DNA from 4 places in the Pseudomonas hefeiensis genome. Region 4 is predicted to be linked to each of the others. Evidence: predicted binding sites of a transcription regulator. Region 4 holds the regulator's gene; each other region holds the start of a gene.
What was found. The regulator FliA, encoded in region 4, starts transcription of late flagellar genes. The targets are predictions, from matches to a motif close to CTAAAGTTTNNNNNNNNNNNGCCGNTAA.
Positions count from the first base shown of each region.

Region 1: PSH57_RS06475 (methyl-accepting chemotaxis protein) is a predicted target of FliA. The motif match lies at 3,397-3,424, and genes of this name have one in related genera.
Region 2: PSH57_RS02465 (methyl-accepting chemotaxis protein) is a predicted target of FliA. The motif match lies at 3,260-3,287, and genes of this name have one in related genera.
Region 3: PSH57_RS06235 (flagellar protein MotY) is a predicted target of FliA. The motif match lies at 4,557-4,584, and genes of this name have one in related genera.

Region 1 is NZ_CP117449.1:1,498,616-1,506,233, forward strand. Features, by position in the region: gene PSH57_RS06450 (amino acid permease) at 1-830, shown strand, start outside; gene arfB (alternative ribosome rescue aminoacyl-tRNA hydrolase ArfB) at 1,099-1,512, shown strand; gene PSH57_RS06460 (MFS transporter) at 1,509-2,708, opposite strand; gene PSH57_RS06465 (hypothetical protein) at 2,792-3,001, opposite strand; gene PSH57_RS06470 (hypothetical protein) at 3,074-3,217, opposite strand; gene PSH57_RS06475 (methyl-accepting chemotaxis protein) at 3,534-5,159, shown strand; gene PSH57_RS06480 (PepSY domain-containing protein) at 5,239-5,544, opposite strand; gene PSH57_RS06485 (glycerophosphodiester phosphodiesterase) at 5,626-6,753, opposite strand; gene PSH57_RS06490 (DUF2025 family protein) at 6,998-7,324, shown strand.
Region 2 is NZ_CP117449.1:568,421-576,038, reverse strand. Features, by position in the region: gene putA (trifunctional transcriptional regulator/proline dehydrogenase/L-glutamate gamma-semialdehyde dehydrogenase) at 1-272, shown strand, start outside; gene PSH57_RS02480 (acyl-CoA dehydrogenase) at 541-2,343, shown strand; gene PSH57_RS02475 (cell division protein ZapA) at 2,556-2,858, opposite strand; gene PSH57_RS02470 (hypothetical protein) at 2,855-3,085, opposite strand; gene PSH57_RS02465 (methyl-accepting chemotaxis protein) at 3,344-4,969, shown strand; gene PSH57_RS02460 (potassium/proton antiporter) at 5,187-6,929, shown strand; gene mscK (mechanosensitive channel MscK) at 6,964-7,618, shown strand, end outside.
Region 3 is NZ_CP117449.1:1,453,464-1,461,081, reverse strand. Features, by position in the region: gene nth (endonuclease III) at 1-96, shown strand, start outside; gene PSH57_RS06255 (PA3496 family putative envelope integrity protein) at 204-386, shown strand; gene PSH57_RS06250 (response regulator transcription factor) at 444-1,070, opposite strand; gene PSH57_RS06245 (hypothetical protein) at 1,543-2,043, shown strand; gene PSH57_RS06240 (argininosuccinate synthase) at 2,148-3,365, opposite strand; gene PSH57_RS06235 (flagellar protein MotY) at 3,493-4,458, opposite strand; gene pyrC (dihydroorotase) at 4,652-5,698, shown strand; gene rnt (ribonuclease T) at 5,695-6,372, shown strand; gene PSH57_RS06220 (peroxiredoxin) at 6,573-7,175, opposite strand; gene PSH57_RS06215 (bacterioferritin-associated ferredoxin) at 7,482-7,618, shown strand, end outside.
Region 4 is NZ_CP117449.1:4,632,741-4,640,358, reverse strand. Features, by position in the region: gene flhA (flagellar biosynthesis protein FlhA) at 65-2,194, shown strand; partial or broken gene flhF (flagellar biosynthesis protein FlhF) at 2,206-3,557, shown strand; gene fleN (flagellar synthesis regulator FleN) at 3,675-4,505, shown strand; gene fliA (RNA polymerase sigma factor FliA) at 4,502-5,245, shown strand; gene PSH57_RS20760 (chemotaxis response regulator CheY) at 5,413-5,784, shown strand; gene PSH57_RS20755 (protein phosphatase CheZ) at 5,803-6,588, shown strand; gene PSH57_RS20750 (chemotaxis protein CheA) at 6,619-7,618, shown strand, end outside.

The sequences.
Region 1 (7,618 bases), 3.1 Mb from region 4:
CTAATGGCGTGAGCGGCCTGGTGATGGCGATGGCGATCATCATGTTCTCCTTCGGTGGCCTGGAAATGCTCGGCTTCACTGCCGCCGAGGCCGACAAACCGAAAACCGTGATCCCCAAGGCCATCAATCAGGTGATCTACCGGATCCTGATTTTCTACATCGGCGCTCTCGTGGTGCTGTTGTCCCTGACCCCCTGGGACAGCCTGCTGAACACACTCAATGCCTCCGGCGATGCCTACAGCGGCAGCCCGTTCGTGCAGGTGTTCTCGATGCTGGGCAGCAATACTGCGGCGCACATCCTCAACTTCGTAGTGCTGACCGCCGCATTGTCGGTGTACAACAGCGGCACTTACTGCAACAGCCGCATGCTGCTGGGCATGGCCGAACAGGGCGATGCTCCCAAGGCCCTGGCCAAGATCGACAAGCGCGGCGTGCCGGTGCGTTCGATCCTGGCTTCGGCGGTGGTCACGCTGGTGGCGGTGCTGCTTAACTACTTCATCCCGCAGCATGCGCTGGAGTTGCTGATGTCGCTGGTGGTCGCGACCCTGGTGATCAACTGGGCGATGATCAGCTATTCGCACTTCAAGTTCCGCCAGCACATGAACCAGACCCGCCAGACACCGTTGTTCAAGGCGCTGTGGTATCCGTATGGCAACTACGTCTGCCTGGCGTTCGTGGTGTTCATTCTGGGGGTGATGTTGCTGATTCCCGGCATCCAGATATCGGTCTACGCGATTCCGGTGTGGCTGGTGTTCATGTGGGTGTGTTACGTGATCAAGAACAAGCGCAGTGCCCGGCATGAACTGGCTGGGGCGGCTGCTGCGAAGTAGGTAATCCTCAAATATGACAAACCCGGCCAAGTGCCGGGTTTGTTGTTCAGGGAAGGTACAAAACCATGGGAACAAAACCTATGGAAATAAAACCTGTGGGAGCAAGGCTTGCCCGCGATGAACGGTAATGCGGTTTATCGATAGATCGCGGTGACTGCATCGCGGGCAAGCCTTGCTCCCACAGACCTCTCCACAGGTCAGGCTCTCACAAGCCTCATTCCAGCGGTTTCGAGTATCCTGTGGCTCCTGATACCGGACCTCTTTTTCCATGCTGGCAATTTCCAACACTGTGCACATCCCGGACGCCGAGATCGAGCTGACGGCCATTCGCGCCCAGGGCGCCGGGGGGCAGAACGTCAATAAGGTCTCCAGCGCTGTGCACTTGCGCTTTGACATCGCGGCCTCGTCCTTGCCCGATTTCTACAAGGAGCGGTTGTTGGCGCTGCGCGACAGTCGCATCACCAGCGACGGTGTGTTGATCATCAAGGCCCAGCAATACCGCACCCAGGAACAGAACCGGGCCGATGCCCTGGAACGCCTGACCGAGCTGATCCTTAATGCCACCAAGGTCGAGAAGAAGCGCCGTCCGACCAAACCGACCCTGGGCTCGAAGAAACGTCGTCTGGAATCCAAGACCAAGCGCGGTTCGATCAAAGCCGGGCGCGGCAAGGTGGACTTCTAGTTGTTCTCCCGTTCCTGGCGATACTTCGGCGCCTGGCGGTACAGGTAGAGACTCAGCAGCAACCCGCCCAAGGCCGCCAGCGCGGCGAACAAAAAGATCGAAGCAAAACCGAAACCCGCGGCGATCGCACCGGCCAACGGCCCGGTAATTCCCAGGGACAAGTCAATGAACAACGAATAGGCGCCCACCGCCGCGCCACGGCTGGAGGCCGGTACCAGGTTGACCGCTTCCACCCCCAGCGCCGGGAATACCAGGGAAAAACCGAAACCGCTCAATGCCGCGCCGGCCAAGGCCCAGTGTGCATCCGGTGCCAGCCACAGCAACAACAGGCCCAGGGTTTCCACCGACAGGCAGGCAATCGCCACCCGGAAGCCGCCCAGGCGGTTGATCAAATTACCGAACAGCAAGCGCGCGCCGATGAAGCTGGCGCCGAACAGGCTCAGGCACAGCACCGCGTTGTCCCACTGCTGCGTGGCGTAATACAGGGTGATGAAGGTGGCGATGGTGCCAAAACCGATGGAGCCCAGGGCCAGGCCGCAGCCGTGGGGCAGGACTCGTCCGAGAACGTGCATGAATGGCAGCCGTTCGCCCGTGACAATGGGCGCCGCCGTTTTCGGCCAGGCCAGCGCCAGCCCCAGCAACGCCAGCAAGATAATGCTGACGCCCATGCTCCACAGCCCCAAGGTTTTCACCAGCCACACCCCCAACGGCGCGCCAATCGCCAGCGCGCCGTAGCTGGCGATGCCGTTCCAGGAAATCACCTTGGCGGTATTCGCCGCGCCGACCCGGCCGATGCCCCAGCCGATCGATCCCGAGCCTACCAGGCTTTCGGCGCTGCCCAGCACCAGGCGGCCAATCAGCAGGCTGATGAGGCTCAGCGTCGGTAGGTTTGATGTCCAGGCGGACGCCAGCATGAACACACCGCTCAGCCCGCAACCCGCGAGGCCGAACATGACCGCGCGCTTGCTCCCCAGGTTGTCGATGATCCGTCCGGCATAAGGACGGCTGAGGAGGGTAGCCAGGTACTGGACGCTGATCACCAGCCCGGCGATCACCGCGCCGAAACCCAGTTCGCCGTGGACGAACCCGGGCAACACGGCGAGGGGAATGCCGATATTCAGGTAGCCAATGAAAGTGAACAGAACGATGGAAACGACTTGCAGCGTGACCGCCAAGGGGCGCTGGGTATCTGACATGGGTAGAGGGTCCACGGAGCAGCAGGATAGATAGGCTGCTTATGATAGCGGTGCCCACGACCGTGAAGCGTGGAAAAGTAGAACTATTTGCCCGATGGCGCTGGGTTGTCGTCTTGTCCGGCCACCAGATGCGTGGTGACCAATGCGGCGAGGGCGTTTTCTTCAGTGCCGAAACGTGCCAGCAGCGCGGCTTGTTTCTCTGGGGATAGGCGCGTCCAGATATCCACCATCTTTTCGGCGGTGCCGATCAGAACGCTGGCTTGGGCTTCGCTGAAGGTAGGGTCATCGGTCATGGGGGCTCAGGATTCAGGCAGTGTGGAAAGCGCATCTTAGCGCTTTCCACACGGTCTGGTCGTGCGGGTGAATCAGTCTTCGCTGTCGGCCTGGCGGCGTTCAGTGGCTTCTTTGGGCTCGGGTTGCTGGGCGTCTGGTTGCCCCCCGGCTTGTAGCGTGGTCGTCTGCTCAGTTTCGTGCAGGCTAGGGAAGGGGAGATTAGGAATCTCGTGCATATCGCGCTCCTCGCAAAGTCTGTTGGTAGATCTGGTAGATCCGCGCTTTTACAAAGCTTGGGCAGGATACAGCAGAAGAAATGACAAAAAGACTTTTAAGTTCCGTTGTGGCGACAAAAGGGCTTGTCTAGACAGGACATATCCAATTACCAAGTGACTGCTACCGGTCGTCGCGAAGGCTCAAGAATGCGCCCGCCGGGTCGATGGCTTGGACATATCCCTGCATTCGGTTGCGACACTGCACACCACGAACATGGAGGTCGGGAAGTGTTGTCCGTGAGCTTGGCTCTTTCTTCTTTCCAAGAGATATCCCTCCATGTTTCTACAAAAATCCCTGAGAGCGCAGATTCTCGCCTTGCTCAGTGGCAGCCTGCTGGCGATGTTGCTGATTGCCCTGGCGTCTTTCCATTTCCTTTCCAACGGCGTCCAGAATTATCGCAACCTGATCGATGGCCCGTTGCGTGCGTCGCAATTAATCGATGAGGCCAACCTGCAATTCAAGGTGCAGGTCCAGGAATGGAAGAACGTTCTGTTGCGCGGCAAGCAGCCGGCCGACCTGGCTAAATACTGGAAGCAGTTCGAGGATCGCCAGCACGATGTCCAGGGCATTCTTGGTCAGTTGATCGGGCTGGAAGGGGTTGCGACGCCCATCAAGACTCGGATTGAGGGGCTGCGAGAAGAACATCTTCAACTGGGCGTGGCCTACCAGAAGGGCCGTGATGCGTTTGTGACGGCGGGCGGCGATGCGGCGGCGGGTGATGCGGCGGTCAAGGGTGTGGATCGCGCGGCCAGTGAGCAAATGAGTGCGCTGGTGGTGGAGTTGCGCAAACTTGCCAGCGAACAATCGGCGCAGATCAGTGCCGGTGCCGATCGCACGATTATGCTGGGCACCGTGGTCATGCTGGTTTCCGGCCTGCTGATCGGGCTGTTCAGCCTGTGGCTGGTCAATCGCAACCTGGTGCAGCCGATCCGCAACCTGATCGAATACGTGACCCAACTGAGTCGCGGCCGTTTCGCTGAGCGGGTGGTCAGCAACCGGCAGGACGAATTGGGTGACCTGGCGCTGGCCGCCAATACCCTGCGCGACTTCCTCGCCGAAACCTTCACGCGTCTGCAACGCAGTGCCACGGAACTGGACAGTGCCAGCGGCGAGCTTAATGCCATCGCCAGCCTGATGAGCCAGGGCACCAGCGAGCAATTTGAACGCACCGATCAGGTGGCGACGGCGATGAACGAAATGTCCGCCACCGCCCAGGAAGTCGCCCGCCATGCCGCCGACGCGGCGCGGGCTGCTGATGACGCCGATCACTCGGCGCAGCAGGGCGAAAAGGTTATGCAAGGGACCATTCACACCATCACCCGCATGCGCGGTGAAATCGCTAACACCGCTACGGTCATCCGCCAGTTGGAAACCGACAGTGGGCGCATTGGCAAGGTGCTGGAAGTGATCCGCGGTATCGCCGAACAGACCAATCTATTGGCCCTCAACGCTGCTATCGAAGCGGCCCGGGCTGGCGAGGCCGGACGCGGTTTCGCGGTGGTTGCCGATGAAGTGCGCAGTCTGGCCCAGCGCACCGCCTCGTCCATCATCGAGATCAACCAGATTATCCAGACCGTGCAAACCGGTGCGGTGGACGCGGCCCAGGCCATCGAGAGCGGACAGTCGCGCAGTGAAGAAAGCGTGGAGCAGGTGACTCAGGCCGGTGCAATGCTCGAACGCATAACCCAGGCTGTGGAAGCGATTCGCGACATGAACCGTCAGATCGCCACTGCCGCAGAAGAGCAGACCTCGGTGGCGGAAGACATCTCGCGCAATCTGACCGAAATCACCTGCATCGCCAGTACTAACCTGGACAATGTGCAGCGCACCGAAGCCGCGAGCCGGAACCTGCACGGTTTGTCGGGGCAGTTGAATGAAGTGACGGCGCGATTGAGTGCCTGATCATCGTTAGTACTAGTTGTTCGAAGACGTAAAAAAGCCGCGCAACCCTAAGGTTGCGCGGCTATTTTTTGATGTTCAATCAAGTGTCTTGTTTGTTCGACAGGACTTTGCCGGTAGTGGCGTCGAAGTCAACGTCAAACTCTTTGCCATCGGGAGTTCTCAGTTCAACTTCATATTCATAACCATTGAAGTGGTTGTCCAGGTCGGTGTCGGTGATAGTGGCGCCCGGGTGCAACTTCAGGGCCTCTTCATTCATCGATTCCAGCGACTTGATCTTGCCTTCCTTGACCAACTGAGGGATTTGGTCGATGCGAACATCAGCCTGGGCCAGGCCAGCGGTGAGGGTCAGGGCTGCGGCAGTGAACAGGGCAGTCAAAGTTTTCATGGGGTCTTTCCTTGCTGTGATTAAGGGGTGTGTTGTTTAAGTGGGTTCAGATTAACTGTGGCAACTTAATTCACCCTTAATTCAGTAACCGTTGTTCTTCAGCACCTGCGCCACACTGCCTGTTTCGGGACGCTTGAGGTACTTGAGCAGTTCACGGGTGCGGTTGGTGAAAATGCCATCCACGCCGGCATCCATCACGTTCTTGAAGTCTGCCGCCTCATCCACAGTGTAGACGTGCACCAACAGGCCCTGGTCATGGGTGTATTGGTTCATCCACGGCTGCACCAAGTCCGAATAACTCTGGCTGCCACCATTAACCAACGCGGCGGACGGCCCGGTGCCGATGGCACCGTGTGCTTTGGCGAATTGGACCCATTGTTCAAACTCGGCGTTGTCCTTGGGCTGCTGTTTGGCGTAATAGGCCGCCTTGTCCGTTTCGCCGGACTCGGCAAACGTCACCTTCGACTTGGCCTCGATGTAGCCATCGCCCACCCATAACAGCAGCACCTTCGGTACGTTCGGCATTTCTTTTTGCAGCAGTTCGAGGCTGCTCTTTTCAAAGGTTTGCAAGACCACTTTACCTTTGCCCTGACCTACTCCGGTGGCGCGTTTGGCGAGCTTGGACCCCGCTGGGCTCAACCAGCCGCGGTCCTGCAATTTATCCTTCAGATCGCGCTCGATGCCGGGGAACAGCTTCGGCTCCTTGGTTTCGATGTACAGCCCCGGTTTGTGCTGCGGGTTGCCTTCGGCGATGTTGATGACTTCATCAAGGGTCAGAATTTTCAGGCCCACGAACGACGGGCGAGCACGGTCCGGGTAGGCGGCGTTGAACCAGCTGCCGGCATCGAGGGTTTTGAGTTCCGCCATGGTGAATTCGTTGGCGGTGCTGTCCTTGCGCTCGGGAAACTTGGTCGCGACATCCGTGGTGCGCAGCAGGCTGTCGTCGTGCAGCACGAACAGTACGCCGTCCTTGCTGCGTTGCAGGTCCAGCTCCAGGTAATCGGCGCCCAGGTCGCGGGCCAGTTTGTAGGCGGCGGCGGTGGTTTCCGGCGCATCAAACGAGGCGCCGCGGTGGGCGATTACCGCGGGGTGAGGAATGCCCTGAAGGGCCGCCAGGGACTTGGGGGGCGCGGCTTCGCCGGCCTGTGTCTGGCCGAAGCCAAGCAGCAGGCTCAGCATCAGGGCGCTACGGGTGAAGGTGACAGGCATGCTCGAGATCCTTTCGTGGGTTTCGCAAAGACCTATCTTTTAACAACTGAACGTTCCTGGCGCTATCGCTATACCGACATAAAAATGCGCAAAGCAGATTTTTCCCACGCTTTTCCAGGCCGCTTTGCAGTACGCTTGGCCGCACCAGTTTCCCCGGCAGAGGGAAACCCGAAGACAGCATCCACTTGCCTTGCGTGTAAACCATCGATCAGACGTCCTGCGGGACGCATCCATGAGGTTTACCATGCGCACCACTTCGACATTCATCTGCCAGGCCGCCGACCAGCTCAAGGGTTTTGTCGGCCTGAACCGCAAAACCGGCCAGTACATCGTGCGCTTCAGCGAAGATGCCTTTGGTATGGACGTGGCCGACGACGGCATCATCCCCACCTGCGAATTTGTCTGGGCTGCGGCGGCGGACGGCACCATGGCCCTGAGTCGCGAGCGCCTCCAGTTGCTACTGGACCAGAACATCGACGACCGGATCAACCTCACCGAACCGTTGCGGGTGTACATGGCCCGCAGCGACCTGCCGGAGATTGTTGCAGTGCGCCAGTTGGTGGAAGGCTAAAGCCACGCCGATTATGAAGCCGCTTATGAATTAGGTGAGAACCCCCTGCGGGAGCAAGGCTTGCCCGCGATGAGGGCGGCACATTCAACAAGGATGCAAGCTGACCGAGCGCTATCGCGAGCAGGCTCGCTCCCACAGGGGATTTGAGGTGAACACCGAATTGATTAACCCTGAAAACCAATGTGGGAGCAAGGCTTGCCCGCGATGACGGCGGCACATTCAGCATGGATGCAAGCTGACCTGCCGCTTTCGCGAGCAAGCCCGCTCCCACAAGGGATTTGCGGCGGATACCGA
Region 2 (7,618 bases), 2.4 Mb from region 4:
GCTTGCCGAAAGAGATTCAGGCACGCATCCAGCGGGTTTCCGACTGGGCCAAGGACGAAGTGGTATACGACGCGGTCCTGCATCATGGCGACTCGGATCAACTGCGCAGCGTTTGCCAGCAAGTGGCCAAACGTGCCGGCGCCATCGTTGGGGTGCATGGTTTGTCCCAGGGCGAAACCAACATTGCGCTGGAACGTTTGGTGATCGAGCGTGCCTTGAGCGTCAACACTGCTGCGGCGGGTGGTAACGCCAGTCTGATGACTATCGGCTAAACCGCTGCAAGCCAGGCACCTACACCGGGTGCCTGGCAATCGAACCCCTGTGGGGAGCTTTGTGGGAGCAAAGCTTGCTCGCGATCCAGGCGCTGCGATCCTCAAGAAACCGCAGCGTTTTCATCGCGGGCAAGCCTTGCTCCCACAGACCTCGCTCCCACATTTTGATTAGCGTCGCCCTCTCTCCTCCATCACCCAAATCAATCATCCTGTTCAGCCTCTATTGCCACGCCTAGACTCGGCCCATTCCAAAAAAAGGTAAGCCGCCATGTCCGAGACGTTGCTCAGTTCCCGAAATCTGGCTTTCGAGCTGTATGAAGTCCTTGATGCCGAGGGCTTGACCCAGCGCGAGCGGTTCGCCGAGCACAATCGCGAGACCTTCGACGCGGCCATCGGCACAGCCCGCAGCATCGCCGAAAAATATTTCGCACCGCATAACCGCAAGAACGATGAAAACGAACCGCGCTACGAGAACGGTCAGGCGATCCTGATCCCGGAAGTGAAACCGGCGGTGGATGCCTTCCTGGAGGCCGGTTTTCTCAACGCCGCACGCAGTTTCGACGCCGGCGGCATGCAATTGCCGACGCTGCTGTCCCAGGCCTGCTTCGCGCATTTCCAATCGGCCAACGCCGCGTCGACTTCTTACCCGTTCCTGACCATGGGCGCGGCGAACCTGATCGAAAGTTTCGGCAGCGAAGAGCAGAAACAACGCTTTCTGCAACCGATGATCGATGGCCGTTTCTTCGGCACCATGGCCCTGACCGAACCCCACGCGGGCTCTTCGCTGTCGGATATTCGTACCCGTGCTGAGCCGGCATCCGACGGCACTTATCGGCTCAAGGGCAACAAGATTTTCATCTCCGGCGGCGATCATCCGTTGTCGGAAAATATCGTACACATGGTCCTGGCGAAACTGCCGGACGCGCCGCCCGGCGTTAAGGGCATCTCGCTGTTTATCGTGCCCAAGTTTCTGGTCAACGACGACGGCAGCCTCGGCCAGCGTAACGACGTGCTGCTGGCCGGATTGTTCCACAAGATGGGCTGGCGCGGCACCACCTCCACGGCGCTGAATTTCGGCGACAACGGCGAATGCGTCGGTTACCTGGTAGGAAAACCGCACCACGGCCTGAGCTACATGTTCCAGATGATGAACGAAGCGCGGATCGGCGTTGGCATGGGTGCGGTAATGCTGGGTTACGCCGGCTACCTGTATTCCCTTGAATACGCCCGCGAACGTCCGCAGGGCCGGGTGCCCGACAGCAAGGACCCCACCACCGCGCCCGTGGCAATCATCCAGCACGCCGATGTGCGCCGCATGCTGCTGACCCAGAAGGCCTACGTCGAAGGTTCGTTTGACCTGGGTCTGTACGCCGCACGCCTGTTCGACGACACCACCACCCTTGAAAGCGAGGCCGAGCGCAGACGCGCCCATGAGTTGCTGGATCTGCTGACCCCCATTGTCAAATCCTGGCCATCGGAGTTTTGCCTGAAAGCCAACGAGCTGGCGATCCAGATTCTGGGCGGCCACGGCTACACCCGCGAATACCCGGTCGAGCAGTATTACCGCGACAACCGCTTGAACCCGATCCACGAAGGCACCCACGGCATCCAGTCCCTGGACCTGCTGGGCCGCAAACTGGCGCAAAACGGCGGTGCCGGGCTCAAGCAACTGATCCGCCTGGTGGCCGACACCAGCGAACGCGCCCAGGCGTACGAATCACTGACGGCGTTGCGCCAACCGCTGGAAGCTCTGGTGGCGCGCCTGCAAACGGTCACCCTCGGCCTGCTGACGGACCTGGCTCAAGGCAAGGTCAACAGCAGCCTCGCCAACTCGGCGCTCTATCTCAAGGTGTTTGGTCACATGGTGATTGGCTGGCGCTGGCTGGAACAGGCGATTCGGGCCGAGGAAGGCCTGGCCAAGGGGAACGCGGCGGACACCGACTTCTATAAAGGCAAGCTGCAAGCGGCGCGGTATTTCCTGACCTGGGAAGTGCCGGGTTGTCAGCATGAGCTGGCGCTGCTTGAAGCGCGGGATGATACCTGCCTGGAGATGCGGGATCAGTGGTTCTGATCCGAGCCTTGCAGCGCGACTCAAGCCCAATCGCGAGCAGGCTCGCTCCCACAGGGATCCTCAGTGAACACAACATTTGCGTTCACAACGTATCCACTGTGGGAGCGAGCCTGCTCGCGAAAGCGGTGAATCAGACAAATCAATTGCGATTGACACACCGCCTTCGCGAGCAAGCCCGCTCCCACAGTTGGGTCTGCGTTAGACTTTAGCCTTCAAGCCTGCTGAATCGTCTTGGCAATGACCTCGACCGTGGCGCTGACTTGCTCTTGGTAACGGTCGAGTTCCGCTTGATGCTGCTTCTGCATTTCCATCTGCTGCGAACACAGGTTCATGGCCGCCAGCACCAGCAGGCGATCACCGATCAGCGTCGGGTATTTCCTTTTGGTGTCGGCCAAGGCGGCCTTGAGCATCGAAGCGGCGTCCAGCAAGGCTTGCTCCTGCCCGACCGGTGCCTTGATTGAATAGTCCTCTCCCAGAATGGAGACGACCGTCACCCCTTCGGCGCCGTGCTTCATGCGCTGACAGGCCCGGCGCTGGCGCGCTCGATCAGGGCCTGGATGCGCGCGGCGGTAGTGCCGTGCAGTTCTTCCTGTTCCATCAGGTTCAGTTGCAGGCTTTCATTTTCATCCTTGGCCTTGGCAAGTTCCGCGTTCAGCGTTTCATTCAGGCCGGCGAGGTGACGATTCTGTTGCACCAGGTCGTTGACCAGTTGTTCCAGTTGGCTGAGGGATGTTTCCAACATATTGATTTCCAGGCTTTTTCAAGGGGGCGCGTACGATAAAGAAAAGTCACCGTCAATGCCACGACTTGGGGCGGCGGTGCTTCGCTGGCGAGCTGTAAAGACTGTGAATGGCTGATCTGGTTCCCGCCCTTCGTCGTACAGCAGGCGTTGCCCTGCGACAAAAGCACGCAGCGACTCAAGACTTTAGTCGTATGACCGATAAGTCAGGAGACACCTGTCACCACCCCCGCACGGACGCGCCCCCTTCCGGTACTTTCCATGTCCCTACGTAATATGAATATCGCGCCGCGGGCGTTTCTGGGGTTTGCCCTGATCGGCGCCCTGATGCTGGCCCTCGGGGTGTTCGCCCTGAGCCAGATGAGCAAAATCCGTGCATCCGGCGAAAGCATCGTCCAGAACAGTGTGCCCAGCATCAAGGCTCTGGATGAATTCACCTCGCTGACCCTGCGCCTGCGCGTGCTGTCCTATCGCTTGCTGGTCAACCGCGAACCGGACATCCAGCAGAAAACCTTCAGCTTGTTCGAGCAACGCAACCAGCAGATCCAGGCCGCCCAGAGCACCTATGAAAAGCTCATAAGCTCTGCGCCAGAACGAGCCGCCTACGATCAGTACGTTCAGTTGCTCAACCAATACCGTCAGCTCGAAGAGCGGATGAAAACCCTTTCGCGCAATAATCAGCTCGATGAATTGCGAGCCCTGCTCAACACTGAACTGCTGAGCAACTCCGACGCGATCAACGTGGCAATCAATCGCCTGGTGGAAATCAACAACCAGCAAGCCGAAGCCCTCGATCAGGGTGCGACCCAACAATATTCAACGGCCTTCAATTGGGTGGTCACGCTACTGGTCATCGCCACCGGCCTGACCCTGCTGTTCGCCTGGTTGCTGACCAACAGCATTACCCGCCCGATCGGCAGCGCCCTGGACGCCGCCGAAGAAATCGCCAAGGGCAACCTGACCCGGCCGATTACCGTGGATGGCAACGACGAAGCCGGTCGCCTGCTGCGGGCGATGTCGACCATGCAGGACAAACTGCGCGACACGCTGCAACGGATCTCCGGCTCGGCCACCCAACTGGCCTCCGCCGCCGAAGAGCTCAACAGCGTCACCGACGAAAGCGCCCGTGGCCTCACCCAGCAGAACAATGAAATCGAACAGGCCGCCACCGCGGTCAACGAGATGACCAGCGCGGTCGAAGAAGTGGCGCGCAACGCGGTCAGCACCTCCGAAGCCTCGAAAGACGCCACCGCCTCTGCGGGTGACGGTCGCGACCTGGTGCAGGAAACCGTCAGCGCCATCGAACGCATGAGCGCCGATGTACAAAGCACTGCCACGTTGATCGGCGACCTGGCCAATGAGTCCCGTGACATCGGCAAGGTGCTGGACGTGATCCGCGGCCTGGCTGACCAGACCAACCTGCTGGCCTTGAACGCCGCCATCGAAGCGGCCCGTGCCGGTGAGGCCGGTCGTGGTTTCGCCGTGGTGGCCGACGAAGTACGCGCCCTGGCCCATCGCACCCAGCAGTCGACCAGCGAGATCGAACGCATGATCGGCAGCATCCAGAGCGGCACCGAACACGCCGTGGATTCGATGCGCAACAGCACCGAACGTGCCGAGTCGACGCTGAACATCGCCCGCGGTGCCGGCCTGTCCCTGGACACCATTAACACCGCCATCGTTGAAATCAACGAGCGCAACCTGGTGATCGCCAGCGCCGCCGAAGAACAGGCCCAGGTGGCCCGTGAAGTGGACCGCAACCTGGTGAACATCCGCGACCTGTCGGTGCAATCGGCCACTGGCGCCAACCAGACCAGCGCCGCCAGTGCCGAACTGTCGCGCCTGGCCGTGGACTTGAACAGCATGGTTGGGCGGTTCAGCCTTTAAACCGCGTAACGGTTGATCGTCCACAGACCATGAGCGATCAACCCTCCAGCTTTTGTGGCGAGGGTGCTTGCTCCCTCGCCACGGTATTGCTGCCGCGCTTGTACCCCAATCCCCAACCTTTTTTGACAGCATCACATTTCAACAGGTTAGAATCGCTGGCACGCAGACTGCATGGTCAGTTTGCGCCCGCCCCCCACGCTTGCTCGGAGTACTGCCTTTGACTGCGACGACCATCAACAGCCTGTTCTTGATCGGCGCGTTGCTGGTGGGTGCGAGCATTCTGGTCAGTTCCCTTTCGTCCCGCCTGGGCATCCCGATTCTGGTGATCATCCTGGCCGTGGGCATGCTCGCCGGTGTCGACGGCGCCGGGATTCTTTTCGATAACTACGCCACGGCCTATCTGGTCGGCAACCTAGCGCTGGCCGTTATTCTGCTGGACGGTGGCCTGCGCACGCGGGTGTCGAGCTTTCGCGTGGCGTTGTGGCCAGCCTTGTCGCTGGCCACCGTTGGCGTGCTGATCACCACCGGGCTGACCGGCCTGGCGGCGGCGTGGCTGTTCAATCTGAGCCTGATGCAAGGCCTGCTGATCGGTGCCATCGTTGGCTCGACCGATGCCGCGGCAGTGTTTTCGCTGTTGGGCGGCAAGGGCCTGAACGAGCGGGTCAGCGCGACGCTGGAGATCGAGTCCGGCAGTAACGACCCCATGGCGGTGTTCCTGACCGTGACCCTGATCGGCATGCTTGCCAGCGGTGAAACCGGTCTGCATTGGAACCTGCTGGGGCACTTGCTACGTGAGTTCGGCATTGGCGGGGTGATCGGCCTGGGCGGTGGCTGGCTGATGCTGCAACTGGTCAACCGCATCAACCTGGCCAATGGTCTCTACCCGATCCTCGTGATCAGCGGCGGCCTGGCAGTGTTCGCCCTGACCAACGCCCTGCACGGCAGCGGCTTCCTGGCGGTCTACCTGTGCGGCCTGGTGATCGGCAACCGCCCGGTGCGCAGCCGTCATGGCATCCTGCACATGCTCGATGGCATGGCCTGGCTGGCGCAAATCGGTATGTTCCTGGTGCTGGGGCTGCTGGTCACGCCCCATGACCTGCTACCGATCGCCCTGCCCGCCCTGGGCCTGGCCCTGTGGATGATTTTGTTTGCACGCCCTCTCTCGGTGATGGTGGGGCTGTTGCCGTTCAAGGCATTCCATGGCCGCGAGAAAGTGTTCATTTCCTGGGTCGGCCTACGCGGCGCGGTGCCGATCATCCTGGCAGTGTTCCCATTGATGGCCGGCCTGCCCAACGCCCAGCTCTACTTCAACCTGGCGTTCTTTATCGTGCTGGTGTCGTTGCTGGTGCAGGGCACGAGCCTGCCGTGGGTCGCCAAACTGTTGCACGTCACCGTCCCGCCAGAACCCCTGCCGATTTCCCGCGCAGCGCTGGAGGTCCACGTCACCAGCGAGTGGGAACTGTTCATTTATCGCCTCGGCGCGGAGAAATGGTGCATCGGCTCACCCCTGCGGGATCTGAAAATGCCCGACGGCACACGGATCGCAGCCCTGTTCCGTGGCCAGCAACTGCTCCATCCGTCGGGTAGTACGGTGTTGGAAGTCGGTGATTTGCTCTGTGTTATCGGCCATGAACACAATTTGCCGGCCCTTGGGAAGCTGTTCAGCCAGGCACCGCAAAGGGGCCTGGATCTGCGTTTCTTCGGTGACTTCGTACTCGAAGGAGACGCCCAGCTGGCCGCGGTTGCGGCCCTCTACGGGCTGAAGCTGGACGGCATCGATCCGGACATGTCCCTGGGCCGTTTCATCGCCCAGAAAGTCGGTGGCGCGCCAGTGGTCGGTGACCAGGTGGATTGGAACAACACCCTCTGGACCGTTGCGGTCATGGACGGGAACAAGATCGGCAAAGTGGGCGTCAGATTCCCCGAAGGAAGTCGCCCGGGTCCCGGCTTGTTCCTCTAAACTGCTCCCACTCTCACTTGCTCGACCGGTCTCTATGCCTACCCTGCGCTCCTTTTTCGCCATCGCCCTGCTGGGCTTGAGTCTTTCCGTCTGCCCACTGCAAGCCGCTGAACCGCTCACCAGCGCATCGGTCCAGGCCAGCCTGGACAAGATCGCTGATCGCAAACTGCCGGAAGCCGAACAAAAGGCCTTGCAAGAGGTGCTGCAAAAGACCCTGGCCCAGCTCACCAGCAAGGCCGAATACGAGCAGAAGCTGGTCGACCTCAAGCAGCAACTGGCCAGTGCCCCCAAGCAAAATATTGAAAACCAGCGCGAGCTGGCCCGGCTCAAGAGCACGCCCGTGGTGCCGGTGGCGCAGCGTTACGCCAACCTGCCGGTTCCCCAGCTCGAACAGATGCTGACGGATCGCTCCACCCAGCAGAGTGACCTGCAAAAAGCCCTGGCCGATGCCAACAGCCTGATCATCACCGCCCAGACTCGCCCCGAACGCGCCCAGGCCGAAATCGCCAGCAGCCAGACCCGCATCCAGCAGATCAACACCATCCTCAAGACGGGCAAGGACGCCGGTAAAACCCTTAACGGCGAACAACGCGACCAGCTCAACGCCGAACTGGCGGCACTCAATGCGCTGATTCCGCTGCGTCGCCAGGAACTGGCTGGCAACAGCCAGTTGCAAGACCTGGGCAACA
Region 3 (7,618 bases), 3.2 Mb from region 4:
CACGGACGCTACGTCTGCCTGGCGCGCAAGCCCCGCTGTGGCAGTTGCCGGATCGAGGATCTATGCGAATACAAGCACAAGACCTCTGACGATTGAGGCGCTATTGCTTTTATTGATTCGACGATTGAAAAAATCTTTTTTACCCGCCGCTGGTTTGTCGATATAAGGAGCGCCAAAGGCAGTCTAAGCCTGGAGTCGATCCCATGAGTGCTGGCAAAGAACAACTGGATGTAGAAGACGAATTCATCGCCGTAGAGACCGAGGATGCTGAACCCGTGGTCGTGGAAACAGCGAAGACCAATCTGAGCAAACGTCGCACGATCGATAATCTGCTGGAGGAGCGTCGATTGCAGAAACAACTGGCCGATTACGACTTTGACCTCTGACACGTAAAAGCCTCCCTGATGGAGGCTTTTTACTGAGCACGCGTGACCGGGGAAAACTCACACCAACCCATTACGCTGCGCCAGTTCGATCAGATCAACCAGCGAGCGAGCATTAAGCTTCAATAACAAGCGGGTCTTGTATGTACTGACGGTCTTGTTACTGAGGAACATCCCATCGGCAATTTCCTTGTTGGTTTTTCCGCGAGCCAGTTGCTGCAAGACCATCATTTCTCGCCCGGACAAACGATCTACCATATCGGACTCGCTCGCGTTCCCCAGGCTCGAACGCACGGTATGCAGCGCCTGGTTGGGGAAATAGCTGTAACCGGACAGCACCGCCTTGATTGCGCTGAGCAACTCAGTGAGATCCTGTTGCTTGCACACATAACCGGCCGCCCCCGTCTGCATGCACCGCATCGAAAAATGTCCAGGTGCCTGGGAAGTCAGCACCAGGACTTTCAAAGGCGAAGGGTTGGCGGTCAGCCGTGCGATGACCTCCAGCCCGTCCAGTTTCGGAATGCCGATATCCAGGATAACGATATCGGGCATAAGTTCACGGGCAAGTTGCAACGCATCGACGCCATTATCGGTTTCGGCAATAACTTCATATCCATGACGCTCCATTAGCAAACGTACAGCAAGACGAATGACGGGATGATCATCCACGATCAGCACTTTATTCATGGGCAAATCCAACTTCGCTGTTCGAATTTTTAGAGCACGCACAATAGCCTAGTCAATTCTACCTTGGCATGCCGCCCCCCCTGACTGCTCGCACCGAGAGACGCAACCTACAAGCGATACAGAAAAATCCTACAAATTCCTTTGAAAATAACGTGCCATGAATTTCTTTACAGAGAGGAGACGCTCCGTCCAGCGACCCACCCCCCTCTGAATCAAGCGCCTTTTTATTCCCCCGCCGCCCTCTGTGCATGTTGCCGGAAGTCACTGCACTCATAAAAAGTAACTGAATTATTTACCAACAAAACAACCACGCCGCCATTTAAATGAATTTGAATTAACATAAAAAATAAGCGAAATTAATTCAACCGTTCCATCCAGGAACCGCTGCCATTATCAGCCCACACTGAACTTAGCAATTACTCATTCCACCCAACTTCAATCACCGAGCCCGAATGACCGATGAGCATTAACCATGAACAAACCATTGAAAACCATCACCAACCCCATGACACTGATCGCCATATTCGCAACTTTATCCGAAACTTCCGCCGCCATTTCCCTGCCTTTTCTGGACGATCAGGACCGTGAATACTACCTCTGGTTTCTGATCAGCTTTCCTTTCTATCTATTGCTGCTTTTCTTCATCACACTCAACTTCAACTATCGTTCGTTATATTCACCTTCCGACTTTCGCAAGAGCAAACATTTCATGAAGACCATGGATGACTCGAACGGTCGGCGTAAACGCATCTTCCGCCGGACGAACAAGGTTAAAAGATTGCCGATACGTTTTCATCGACGGAAAAAGGAACCGCAACGGGTCATTTTCCTAGTACACAAGCCTTCAGAAGACTTGATTGAGGCCAATCGACCAAAACGCTCAAAACACGCCACGGAACACACACCCATCGTCATCTACATCATTTGCAGCCGCGACAGCGCAGAAGTTGTATCGGACAGGCAGGATGGATGAGTGGTCAAGAGACAGTGCCACAACGAATGAGCAGCACATGAGAAAGGGAACTCCCAAAAAAATGGCCTGCACAATGGCAGGCCGTTTTCATGGAGCAGCAAGGATCAGAACAGCTTGCGACCCTTGTTCGCCGCGATGCGCATGCGCAGGGCGTTAAGCTTGATGAAGCCGGCGGCATCGGCCTGGTTGTAAGCGCCACCGTCCTCTTCGAAGGTCGCGATGTTGGCATCGAACAGTGAGTCGTCAGACTTGCGCCCGGTGACGATCACATTACCCTTGTACAGTTTCAGGCGCACAACGCCATTCACGTTGACTTGGGAGGCGTCGATCATCTGTTGCAGCATCAGACGTTCCGGGCTCCACCAGTAACCGGTGTAGATCAGGCTGGCGTACTTGGGCATCAACTCATCTTTGAGGTGAGCCACTTCGCGGTCCAGGGTGATCGACTCGATCGCGCGGTGAGCACGCAGCATGATGGTGCCGCCCGGGGTCTCGTAGCAGCCGCGGGACTTCATGCCGACATAGCGGTTCTCGACGATGTCCAGACGACCAATGCCGTGTTCGCCACCGATACGGTTCAGGGTCGCCAGCACAGTGGCCGGGCTCATTTCCACGCCGTCCAGCGCGACAATATCGCCGTTGCGATAGGTCAGCTCCAGGTATTGCGGGGTGTCAGGAGCCTTCTCCGGGGAGACGGTCCAGCGCCACATGTCTTCTTCGTGCTCGGTCCAGGTGTCTTCCAGCACGCCGCCTTCATAGGAGATGTGCAACAGGTTGGCATCCATCGAGTACGGGGATTTCTTCTTGCCGTGGCGCTCGATCGGGATGGCGTGCTTCTCGGCGTAGTCCATCAGCTTTTCACGAGACAGCAAGTCCCACTCGCGCCACGGAGCGATGACTTTCACGCCGGGCTTGAGGGCATAGGCACCGAGCTCGAAACGTACCTGATCGTTGCCCTTGCCGGTGGCACCGTGGGAGATGGCGTCGGCACCGGTTTCGTTGGCGATTTCGATCAGGCGCTTGGCGATCAACGGACGGGCGATGGACGTACCCAGCAGGTACTCGCCTTCGTAAACTGTGTTGGCACGGAACATCGGGAACACGAAGTCGCGGACGAACTCTTCGCGCAGGTCATCGATGTAGATCTCTTTGACGCCCATGGCCTGAGCCTTGGCGCGTGCAGGCTCGACTTCTTCGCCCTGCCCCAGGTCAGCGGTGAAGGTCACCACTTCGCAGTTATAAGTGTCCTGCAGCCACTTGAGGATCACCGAAGTGTCCAGGCCGCCGGAATACGCCAGAACGACCTTGTTTACGTCCGCCATGCCATCACTCCACGGGTTGTACGGAAAGCCGGGAAGTTTAACGTCCAGCGCAGATAATTTACAGGGGCGCGACAGCTTATGACGACGAAGCGACAGATTATGTCGAGCGCGCGACGATTCACACCGGTCAGGATGTCCGCGCGGTGGTGGCTGCAGTGGGCTTGGCTGGCGTCGCGGTCGGCGCCGGAACCTTGGCAGGGGGTGGCGCGGTAGGTGTGGCCTGCGGTGCCGGCGCTTCGGGCACCGCCACCCGCTCCAGGCGCACGGCCACACGACGGTTCTTGGCCCGGTTGGCGGCACTGGTGTTGGGCACCAGGGGGTAACGTTCGCCGTGGAACCGCACGGTGATCTGCGACTCCTGAAAGCCGTTGGCCTTGAAGAAGTCCTGGACCGCCAGGGCACGGCGACGGGACAGCTCACGGTTGGTCAGACGGTTGCCGCTATTGTCGGAGTGACCGTCGAGTTCGACATGATTGACGGTCGGGTCGGCTTTGATGAAATCGATCATGACTTGCAACTGAGCCTTGGCCCGGGCGTCGAGTTCAATCCCTTCGCCGGGAAAGCCGATCTGCGAATGCTTCACCTGCTCGAAATTCTTTGGCAACAGTTTCGCCACACAACCCTGGTAGTCGCTGAAGGCCTTGTTGAAGCGCACAGGCAGCAGCCGAACTTCCGAAACCCGCCCGTCCCCCGTGTTACGCCGTACCACCGGGCTGCGGCCTTCCATCAGGCCGTTGATCAAACGGCCCGCCTGGACCTGGGAGCTGTTGAACAATACATCGCCGCTGCCGAGCCTGACCGAGCCCAGGTTGATATCGCCTCGTCCCGGCTGCCAAGGCGCGGCAGCCGCCAGCAAGGTTGCCGAACCGCCACCGAGCATCGGGTTATGGGACTTGAGCCGGAAAATCGCCTGCTCGCCAGCCTGACGCACAAATTCACCGCTGCCGAAATCGGTGACCGGCTGACTCAGCCGGCACTCGAACTTGTCGCCTTCGACCGTCCACTCAATGCTCTCCAGACGGGTCTGGAAAGTGAGCGCCATGGCGGGAAGGCTGGCAAACACACTGAGCAAGGCTAAATAACGCTGGCGCACGGGAGGCTCCAATGGCTTTTTATACGAAGATCGACACACGTTGAGCGTATGACGCCTGTCCGGGGGCGCCCCACTGATTCGTGGCACACCTGTACGAGCTATCGGTAACTTGCGCCAGAACTTGATAGCGGGTGCCTGAATCGGTCTTTTCCGGTAGCATTCCCCAGAGTTTGACCCGCCTGGAAGCCCCCCAATGTCCGACCGCCTGACCCTGCTGCGTCCCGACGACTGGCATATTCATCTTCGCGATGGTGCTGTGTTGACCCATACCGTCGCCGATGTCGCGCGCACCTTCGGGCGCGCAATCATCATGCCTAACCTGGTTCCGCCAGTGCGCAACGCCACCGAGGCCAACGGCTATCGCGAGCGCATCCTCGACGCACGCCCGGCTGGCAGTCGCTTCGAACCGCTGATGGTGCTGTACCTCACCGACCGCACCCAGCCCGAAGAGATCCGCGAGGCCAAGGCCAGCGGCTTCGTCCATGCCGCCAAGCTGTACCCCGCTGGCGCCACCACCAACTCCGATTCCGGTGTCACCAGCATCGACAAGATTTTCCCGGCGCTGGAGGCCATGGCTGAAGTCGGCATGCCGTTGTTGATCCACGGTGAGGTCACTCGCGGTGATGTCGACGTGTTCGATCGCGAAAAAATCTTCATCGATGAGCACATGCGTCGTGTCGTGGAACGCTTCCCGACCCTCAAGGTGGTGTTCGAACACATCACCACCGGTGATGCCGTGCAGTTCGTTAACGAAGCCCCGGCGAACGTTGGCGCAACCATTACTGCGCATCACCTGCTGTATAACCGCAACCACATGCTGGTGGGCGGGATCCGGCCGCACTTCTATTGCCTGCCGATCCTCAAGCGCAACACCCATCAAGAGGCCTTGCTCGACGCCGCCACCAGCGGCAGCGCCAAGTTTTTCCTCGGCACGGACTCAGCGCCACACGCCCGGCACGCCAAGGAAGCAGCCTGTGGTTGCGCCGGCTGCTACACCGCCTACGCCGCCATCGAGATGTACGCCGAGGCGTTCGAACAACGCAATGCGCTGGACAAACTCGAAGGCTTCGCCAGCCTGCATGGTCCGCGTTTCTACGGTCTGCCAGTGAACACCGATCGTATTACCCTGGTTCGCGACGAGTGGACCGCCCCCGCCAGCCTGCCTTTTGGCGAGCTGACTGTTATCCCGCTGCGCGCCGGTGAAAAACTGCGCTGGCGCCTGCTGGAGGAAAGTGTGTGAGTGAAGATCATTTCGACGATGAGCTGGATGGCAACGGTGGCTCGGGCGGTGCCCGTCACCCCATGGCAGCGCGCTTCCGGGGCTATCTGCCGGTTGTCGTCGACGTAGAAACCGGCGGTTTCAACTCCGCCACCGATGCGCTGCTGGAGATCGCCGCGACCACCATTGGCATGGACGAAAAAGGTTTTGTGTTCCCCGATCACACCTATTTCTTCCGCGTCGAACCTTTCGAAGGCGCCAACATCGAAGCGGCGGCCCTGGAGTTCACCGGGATCAAGCTTGATCACCCATTGCGCATGGCAGTGAGTGAAGAGACGGCCCTGACCGACATTTTTCGTGGCGTGCGCAAAGCGCTGAAAGCTAACGGTTGCAAACGGGCGATCCTGGTCGGCCACAACAGCAGCTTCGATCTGGGTTTCCTCAATGCCGCCGTTGCGCGCCTGGACATGAAGCGCAACCCGTTCCATCCGTTTTCCAGCTTCGACACCGCGACCCTTGCCGGCCTCGCGTACGGCCAGACCGTATTGGCCAAGGCCTGCCAGGCGGCCGACATCGACTTTGATGGTCGTGAAGCCCACTCGGCTCGCTACGACACCGAGAAGACCGCCGAGCTGTTCTGCGGCATCGTCAATCGGTGGAAAGACATGGGGGGCTGGCAGGATTTCGACGATTGATGTGCTGACTAAGCATCAAGACTGTGGGAGCAAGGCTCGCCCGCGATGAAACGGCACGGTGTCCCAGAGATACCCAGGCGCCTGTATCGCGAGCAAGCTTTGCTCCCACAGATGTTGCGGGTGTTTTTCAACCATTGGGATAAACCCTTCCCCATAAAAAACCGGCCCATCGAGGGCCGGTTTTTTTATGCCTGTTGCGCTTACAGCTTGTCGCTGTGCTCGCCCAGATAAGCGGCAACACCTTCAGGGGATGCGGTCATGCCCTTGTCGCCTTTCTTCCAGTTGGCCGGGCAAACTTCGCCGTGCTCTTCGTGGAACTGCAGCGCGTCGACCAGACGGATCAGCTCTTCCATGTTACGGCCCAGCGGCAGGTCGTTGATGATCTGCGAACGAACGACACCTTTATCGTCAATCAGGAACGCGCCACGGAAGGCCACGCCGCCTTCGGACTCAACGTCGTAGGCCTTGGCGATTTCGTGCTTCATGTCAGCAGCCATGGTGTATTTCACCTGGCCGATACCACCACCGTTGATAGGCGTGTTGCGCCAGGCGTTGTGGGTGAAGTGCGAATCGATCGAAACGGCAACGACTTCAACGTTGCGGGCCTTGAAGTCGTCCATGCGGTGATCCAGCGCGATCAGCTCGGATGGGCAGACGAAGGTGAAGTCCAGCGGGTAGAAGAACACCAGGCCGTATTTGCCTTTGATGGCCGAGGACAGGGTGAAGCTGTCGACGATTTCGCCATTGCCGAGGACGGCAGGAACGGTAAAGTCAGGGGCTTGTTTGCCTACGAGTACGCTCATTGGATATCTCCTGGTGTAGTAACGTGAAAACAAGGTCCGGGCCAGCCTGCCACCCTTGGGCGACAGCCCTGTGACACGAACCCGCTTCGTAAGGACCGACCATCATACACTGCGAATTTGGCCTGTCTTCAACGGTTTTTCGGTGAGTCCAAAAATTCCCTTCCCTTCCCATACTCCCTATTTGCCTTGGATAAAAAAACCGTTCGTCAGCTCTGGTGCAAGGGTTTCAGAAAGCACTTTGACAATCATTCTCGTTAACATTAAGATCCATCCCAATTGAGTCACAACCAGCGACGGTTCTTACTTATGTATGTTTGCCTCTGCACTGGCGTCACCGACGGACAAATCCGCGAAGCGATCTATGAAGGCTGCTGCAGCTACCGCGAAGTCCGCCAGGCCACCGGCGTAGCCAGCCAATGCGGCAAATGTGCGTGCCTTGCCAA
Region 4 (7,618 bases):
GCAATACCCCGTCTGCGCCCGTTTCGGGCGTCAAAAGTTTGCTTCACAGGAACGGGGATTATTGGTGGATCGCTCTCAGTTACTCAGCACCGCGCGCAACAACGTAGCCGACCTCAGCCGGGGTAATCTGGGCGTGCCGTTGTTGTTGCTGGTCATGCTCGCCATGATGATGCTGCCGGTGCCACCGTTTCTGCTGGACGTGTTCTTCACGTTCAACATTGCTTTGTCCATCGTTGTACTGCTGGTGTGTGTGTATGCATTGCGGCCACTGGATTTTGCGGTGTTCCCGACCATTCTGCTGGTGGCGACGCTGATGCGTCTGGCGCTGAACGTGGCGTCCACCCGGGTAGTGATGATCCACGGGCATGAAGGCCACGCCGCTGCCGGTAAGGTGATCCAGGCCTTCGGTGAGGTGGTGATTGGCGGAAACTACGTGGTAGGTATCGTCGTCTTCGCCATTTTGATGATCATCAACTTTGTCGTGGTGACCAAGGGCGCCGGGCGGATTTCCGAGGTGAGCGCGCGTTTCACCCTCGATGCAATGCCCGGCAAGCAAATGGCAATCGACGCTGACCTCAACGCCGGCCTGATCGACCAGGGCCAGGCCAAGGCCCGTCGCCTGGAAGTCGCCCAGGAAGCCGAGTTCTATGGCTCCATGGACGGTGCCAGCAAATTCGTGCGCGGCGACGCCATCGCCGGTCTGCTGATTCTCTTTATCAACCTGATCGGTGGCATGGCTGTCGGTATCTTTCAGCACGGCATGAGCTTCGGCGAGTCCGGCAAGGTTTACGCGCTGTTAACCATTGGTGACGGTTTGGTGGCGCAATTGCCATCACTGTTGTTATCCACAGCCGCCGCGATCATGGTGACCCGTGCGTCCGGCTCCGAAGACATGGGCAAGCAAATCGGCCGGCAGATGTTTGCTTCGCCCAAAGCGTTGGCCGTTGCAGCCGGACTGATGGCCGTGATGGGCCTGGTCCCCGGGATGCCCCATTTCTCGTTTCTGAGCATGGCCGCCCTGGCGGCGGGTGCTGCCTACCTGTTCTGGAAGAAGCAGAACGTGCAAAAGGTTCAGGCCCTGCAGGAGGTCAAGCGCCAGCAGGAACTGCTGCCATCGCCGGCTCGCGCCATGGAAACCAAGGAGTTGGGCTGGGACGACGTGACGCCCATTGACATGATCGGCCTGGAAGTCGGCTACCGCCTGATCCCCTTGGTGGATCGCAATCAGGGGGGGCAATTGCTCGCCCGGATCAAGGGTGTGCGTAAGAAGCTGTCCCAGGATCTGGGCTTTCTGATGCCCACCGTACATATTCGTGACAACCTCGATCTGGCGCCAAGTGCCTATCGCTTGACGCTGATGGGCGTGATTCTGGCCGAAGCCGAGATCTACCCGGACCGTGAGCTGGCGATCAACCCGGGGCAGGTCTACGGTTCGCTCAGCGGCATTACCGCCAAGGATCCGGCTTTTGGCCTGGAAGCGGTATGGATCGAAATCAGCCAGCGGGCCCAGGCTCAGTCCCTCGGCTATACCGTGGTGGATGCCAGTACCGTGGTCGCCACCCACTTGAACCAGATTCTGTACAAGCACTCCAGCGAGCTGATCGGCCACGAAGAAGTCCAGCAATTGCTGCAAGTACTGGCCAAAGGCTCGCCCAAACTGGCCGAAGAGTTGGTGCCCGGCGTGGTTTCGTTGTCGCAATTGCTCAAGGTGTTGCAGGCGCTGTTGGCCGAGCAGGTGCCGGTGCGCGACATTCGCAGCATTGCCGAGGCTATCGCCAACAACGCTTCTAAGAGTCAAGATACCGCCGCTCTGGTCGCTGCGGTGCGGGTTGGCGTATCCCGCGCAATCGTCCAAAGCATTGTAGGTACTGAGTCCGAGCTGCCTGTGATCACGCTGGAGCCAAGGTTGGAACAGATATTGCTCAATAGTCTGCAGAAGGCAGGACAAGGCTCGGAAGAGGGCGTTCTGCTGGAGCCAAGCATGGCCGAGAAGCTGCAGCGTTCGTTGATCGATGCAGCCCAGCGGCAGGAGATGCAAGGCCAACCGGTGATCCTGCTGGTGGCCGGTCCGATTCGCGCGATGCTTTCGCGATTCGGGCGCCTCGCGGTCCCGGGGCTGCATGTGCTGGCGTACCAGGAAATACCGGACAACAAGCAAGTGACCATCGTTGCGACAGTAGGGCCCAACGGCTGAGGTAGTGGTTTATGCAAGTGAAGCGTTTTTTCGCCGCCGATATGCGTCAGGCCATGAAGCTGGTTCGTGACGAGCTGGGTGCTGAAGCAGCCATCATCGGCAACCGCCGGATCGCCGGCGGTGTCGAGCTGACGGCGGCTCTGGATTACAAATTGTCGGCGCTGGCCCCACGTGTTCCCAACATGGAACTTGAGGATGAGCTGCGCAAGACCCAGTCGCGCATCGCCAGTGCCCAGGCCGAATTGAGCTTGCGCAGCAGCGACGGCGAAGCCAGCGCGGGCACCAATCGTCAATTGTTCGCCGGCCAGCCACTGACCGCCGGACTGCCGTTGACCGCTGCCGAGCCGCTGGTCGAGCAGGCCAAGGCCGAGCCGCGTCGTCCGGCACCGACCCAGGTAGCGTCAGGCGGTGGCGTCGACCCGCGTGCCTTGGACTCAATGCGCTTCGAACTCAACAGCCTGCGTGAACTGATGGAAGTTCAGCTCGGCTCCCTGGCCTGGAACCAGTTGCAAGGCAACCGTCCGGCCCAGGCTAACCCTGTGGCGTCGCCTGCAACGCATCGGTCTGTCCGGCCCGTTGTCCCGCGACCTGCTGGCGCTGATCAACGATATCGAAGAACCTCGCCAGGCCTGGCGCATGTTGCTGGCGCACCTGGCGCGGATGATCGCCACACCGGAAGTCGAGCCCCTCGAAGAAGGTGGAGTCATTGCCATGGTCGGCCCGGCCGGCATGGGCAAGACCACCACCCTGGCCAAGCTCGCAGCGCGTTATGTACTCAAGTACGGCGCTCAGAGCATCGCCCTGGTGAGCATGGACAGCTTCCGTATCGGTGCCCAGGAACAACTCAAGACCCTGGGTCGGATCCTCAATGTGTCGGTGACCCATGTGGATCCGGGCCAAGTCCCTGGCCCAGGCGCTGGAACCACTGCTGCGCAAGCGCGTCGTACTGATTGATACCGCCGGCCTGCAAGCCAGCGATCCGGCCCTGCGCATGCAGCTCGAAAGCCTGGCCGGGCGCGGTATCCGGTCAAAAAATTATCTCGTGTTGGCAACCACCAGCCAGAAACAGGTTCTAACCGCCGCATACCACAGCTACAAACGCTGCGGGCTGGCCGGCTGCATCCTGACTAAGCTGGATGAAACGGCAAGCCTGGGCGAGGTGTTGAGCCTGGCCATCGGTCATGATTTACCGGTGGCCTACCTGACCGACGGGCCGCGGATCCCGGATGATTTGCATCTGCCGCGCCGTCATCAACTGGTCAGTCGTGCCGTGAGTGTGCAAATGCAGGAAGAACCCAGCGAAGAAGCCATGGCTGATATGTTCGCTGACATCTACCACAGCCCGACCAAGCAGGTCGGCTGAGGTAATCATGAATATTTTTTGTACCTACATCGATGGTCTGCCATGCATTGTTCCTTCATGCGAGCGCGCAGCCAGTAATGTGGCCTCCGTCTAAGTAAGACAAGGTAAAGAACGAACATGGGCAGCATGCATCCCGTACAGGTGATCGCGGTGACCGGCGGCAAAGGTGGCGTCGGCAAGACTAACGTGTCAGTGAACTTGTCCCTGGCTCTGGCAGAGCTTGGCCGACGGGTCATGCTGCTGGACGCCGACCTGGGCCTGGCGAACGTCGATGTGCTGCTGGGGCTCACACCCAAGCGCACGCTGGCGGACGTGATAGAGGGCCGCTGCGAACTGCGCGACGTGCTGCTGCAGGGGCCGGGCGGAATCCGCATCGTGCCCGCGGCGTCCGGTACCCAGAGCATGGTTCACCTGACCCCGGCCCAGCACGCCGGCCTGATCCAGGCCTTCAGCGACATCGGTGACAACCTTGATGTGCTGGTGATCGACACCGCAGCCGGTATCGGTGATTCGGTCGTCAGTTTCGTACGCGCTGCCCAGGAAGTGCTCCTGGTGGTTTGCGACGAACCGACGTCCATCACCGACGCCTATGCCCTGATCAAGCTATTGAATCGCGACTACGGCATGAACCGCTTCCGCGTCCTGGCCAACATGGCCCAGAGCCCCCAGGAAGGACGCAACCTGTTCGCCAAGTTGACGAAGGTCACGGATCGCTTCCTGGATGTCGCCCTACAATACGTCGGCGCTGTGCCCTACGACGAAAGCGTACGCAAGGCTGTCCAGAAGCAACGTGCCGTTTATGAAGCCTTTCCACGTTCCAAATGCGCGCTGGCGTTCAAGGCAATCGCCCAGAAGGTCGATACCTGGCCGCTGCCGGCCAACCCGCGCGGGCATCTGGAGTTTTTCGTCGAGCGTCTCGTGCAACAAACAGCAGGGCCCGTGTTATGACAGCCAGCGGTTACAACCATCTCTACAAGAAATCGGCACGGGACGCCCAATACGAACTGATCGAGCGTTACGCGCCTTTGGTCAAGCGTATCGCCTATCACTTGCTGGCGCGTTTGCCGGCCAGTGTCCAGGTCGAAGACCTGATCCAGGCGGGCATGATCGGCCTGCTCGAAGTGTCGAACAAATACGACGCGAGCAAGGGCGCCAGTTTCGAGACCTATGCAGGTATCCGCATTCGCGGGGCGATGCTCGATGAAGTCCGCAAGGGTGATTGGGCGCCGCGTTCGGTGCATCGCAATACCCGCATGGTCAGTGACGCAATTCGCGCCATTGAAGCTAAAACCGGGCGTGACGCTAAAGATCACGAGGTTGCGGCCGAACTCCAATTGAGTCTCGATGATTATTACGGGATTTTGAACGATACCTTGGGCAGCCGCCTGTTCAGTTTCGACGACCTGTTGCAGGACGGCGAACACGAAGGGCTGCACGAGGATGGCGCGAGTGCTCACATGGAGCCATCGCGTGATCTGGAAGATGAGCGTTTCCAGAGCGCGCTGGCGGATGCGATTGCCAATTTGCCGGAGCGTGAGCGACTGGTCTTGGCGCTGTACTACGACGAAGAGCTGAACCTCAAGGAAATCGGTGAGGTCCTGGGGGTCAGCGAATCGCGGGTCAGCCAGTTACACAGCCAGTGCGCGGCCCGTTTGCGGGGGCGTTTGGGGGAGTGGCGAGCGCGCTGACAGGCAGTGTGGGGACACTGCGAACGGGATTGGCATGGCTTGCGCTGCGCCAGTCTCCATCCGTTGTGCTCCAGACCGTTGTCGAGTGTTGTGCCGGATTGATTGAAATGGCGCGTTCAGGTGCTGGGCGCGTTTAAGACTGCTTGGAGGTCGAATTGGACAAGAACATGAAAATCCTCATCGTTGATGACTTCTCAACGATGCGGCGGATCATAAAAAACCTGTTGCGTGACCTTGGGTTCACCAACACTGTCGAGGCCGACGATGGCACCACTGCCATTCCGGTTCTCAACAGCGGAAGCATCGACTTTCTGGTGACTGACTGGAACATGCCCGGCATGACCGGTATCGACTTGCTGCGCCATGTGCGCGCCGACGAAAAACTCAAGCACCTTCCGGTGCTGATGGTCACTGCCGAAGCCAAGCGCGAGCAGATCATCGAAGCGGCCCAGGCCGGTGTGAACGGCTACGTGGTCAAACCCTTCACGGCCCAGGCGTTGAAAGAGAAGATCGAAAAAATCTTCGAACGCATCGGTTAACGGCGCCACGGGGGAGCTATGGATAACGAATCTTCAATGGGCGACTTTGAATCGACCCTGAAAAAACATGCCCGCGAACTGGTCGACAGCCTTGAAAAAGGCCGCTTTGGCGATGCGGTTCAAATGATCCATGAGCTCAACCAGACCCGTGACCGCGGTCTGTATCAGGAAGTGGGCAAGCTCACGCGTGAACTGCACAGCGCGATTGTCAATTTTCAGATCGATCCGAATATGCCGCAGGCCGAGGAGGTCTCGCAGATCACCGACGCGACCGAGCGTCTGGGTTATGTGGTCAAGCTGACCGAGGCCGCGGCCAACCGCACCATGGACCTGGTGGAGAGCGCAACGCCGCTGGTCAATGGCCTGAGTGATGAAGCCCAGGCCTTGAGCACCGACTGGGGCCGTTTCATGCGGCGCGAAGTCGGTGCTGAAGAGTTTCGGGAGCTGGCCCGTCGGGTCGACGGTTTCCTGACGCGCAGTAGCACCGAGAACCGCGCCGTGGCGAGCAACCTCAACGACATTCTGCTGGCTCAGGACTATCAAGACCTGACCGGCCAGGTGATCAAACGGGTGACCCAACTGGTCACCGAAGTGGAAAGCAATCTGCTCAAACTGGTGTTGATGGCCAGCCAGGTCGACCGCTTTGCAGGCATCGAACACGACCGTGAAGCGATGCTTGCGGAAAAAGATCCACAAAAACATCTCTCTCAGGGTGAAGGTCCGCAAATTCATGCCGATAAAAGAGAAGACGTTATGTCCGGTCAGGACGATGTGGACGATTTGCTGTCCAGCCTTGGATTCTGAGTTTTAGCCCTGTTTTAGGAGCAGCCATTAATGAGCTTCGGCGCCGATGAAGAGATCCTTCAGGATTTCCTGGTTGAGGCCGGCGAGATTCTAGAGCAACTGTCCGAGCAATTGGTCGAGCTGGAAAGCCGACCAGATGATGCGGATCTGCTCAATGCAATTTTTCGCGGTTTCCACACTGTAAAAGGAGGCGCCGGCTTCCTCCAGCTCAATGAGCTGGTGGAGTGCTGTCATATTGCCGAGAACGTGTTCGACATCCTGCGCAAGGGTGAGCGTCGCGTTGACTCGGAATTGATGGACGTGGTGCTCGAAGCGCTGGACGCGGTCAACAGCATGTTCAGCGAAGTGCGCGAGCGCTCACCGATCACCGCTGCTACGCCTGAGCTGCTCGCCGCTCTGGCGCGCCTGGCCGAGCCGCAGTCGGCTGACGAAGCCGCACCGGCAGCCGCAGCAGTGGTTGAGGAGCCGGTCGCCGAGGAGTCCGGCGACATCACTGATAACGAATTCGAACAACTGCTGGACTCTCTGAACGCCGTCAAGGCCCAAGCCCAGGCTCCGGCCGCGCCTGCTGCCCCGGTCGCGCCAGCCACCGATGCCGCCGCCAGCGACGAAATTACCGACGCCGAGTTCGAATCGCTGCTCGATCAGCTTCACGGTAAGGGCCAGTTTGCCCCCGATGCGGCCGTTCCGGCGGCGACCCCGGTCGCCCCGAAAGCGGCGGGCGACAACTCCGATATCACTGACGATGAATTCGAAGCCCTACTCGATCAGTTGCATGGCAAGGGCACCTTTGCCGTTGATGCACTGGACTCGGCCATCGCTTCGGCGCCGACCCCGGCCAAGCCCGCCGCCGCAGTGGCTGGCAGCGACCTGATCAGCGATCACGAATTCGAATCACTACTCGACGAACTGCACGGCAAAGGCAAGTTCAGCGAAGTCGGCACGGCCTCAACGGCTGCGCCTGCCGCAACTGCCGCTGCGCCGGCGCAGACTGCAGTGTCCAAGCCCGCTGCCAAGGCGCCGGAACCGA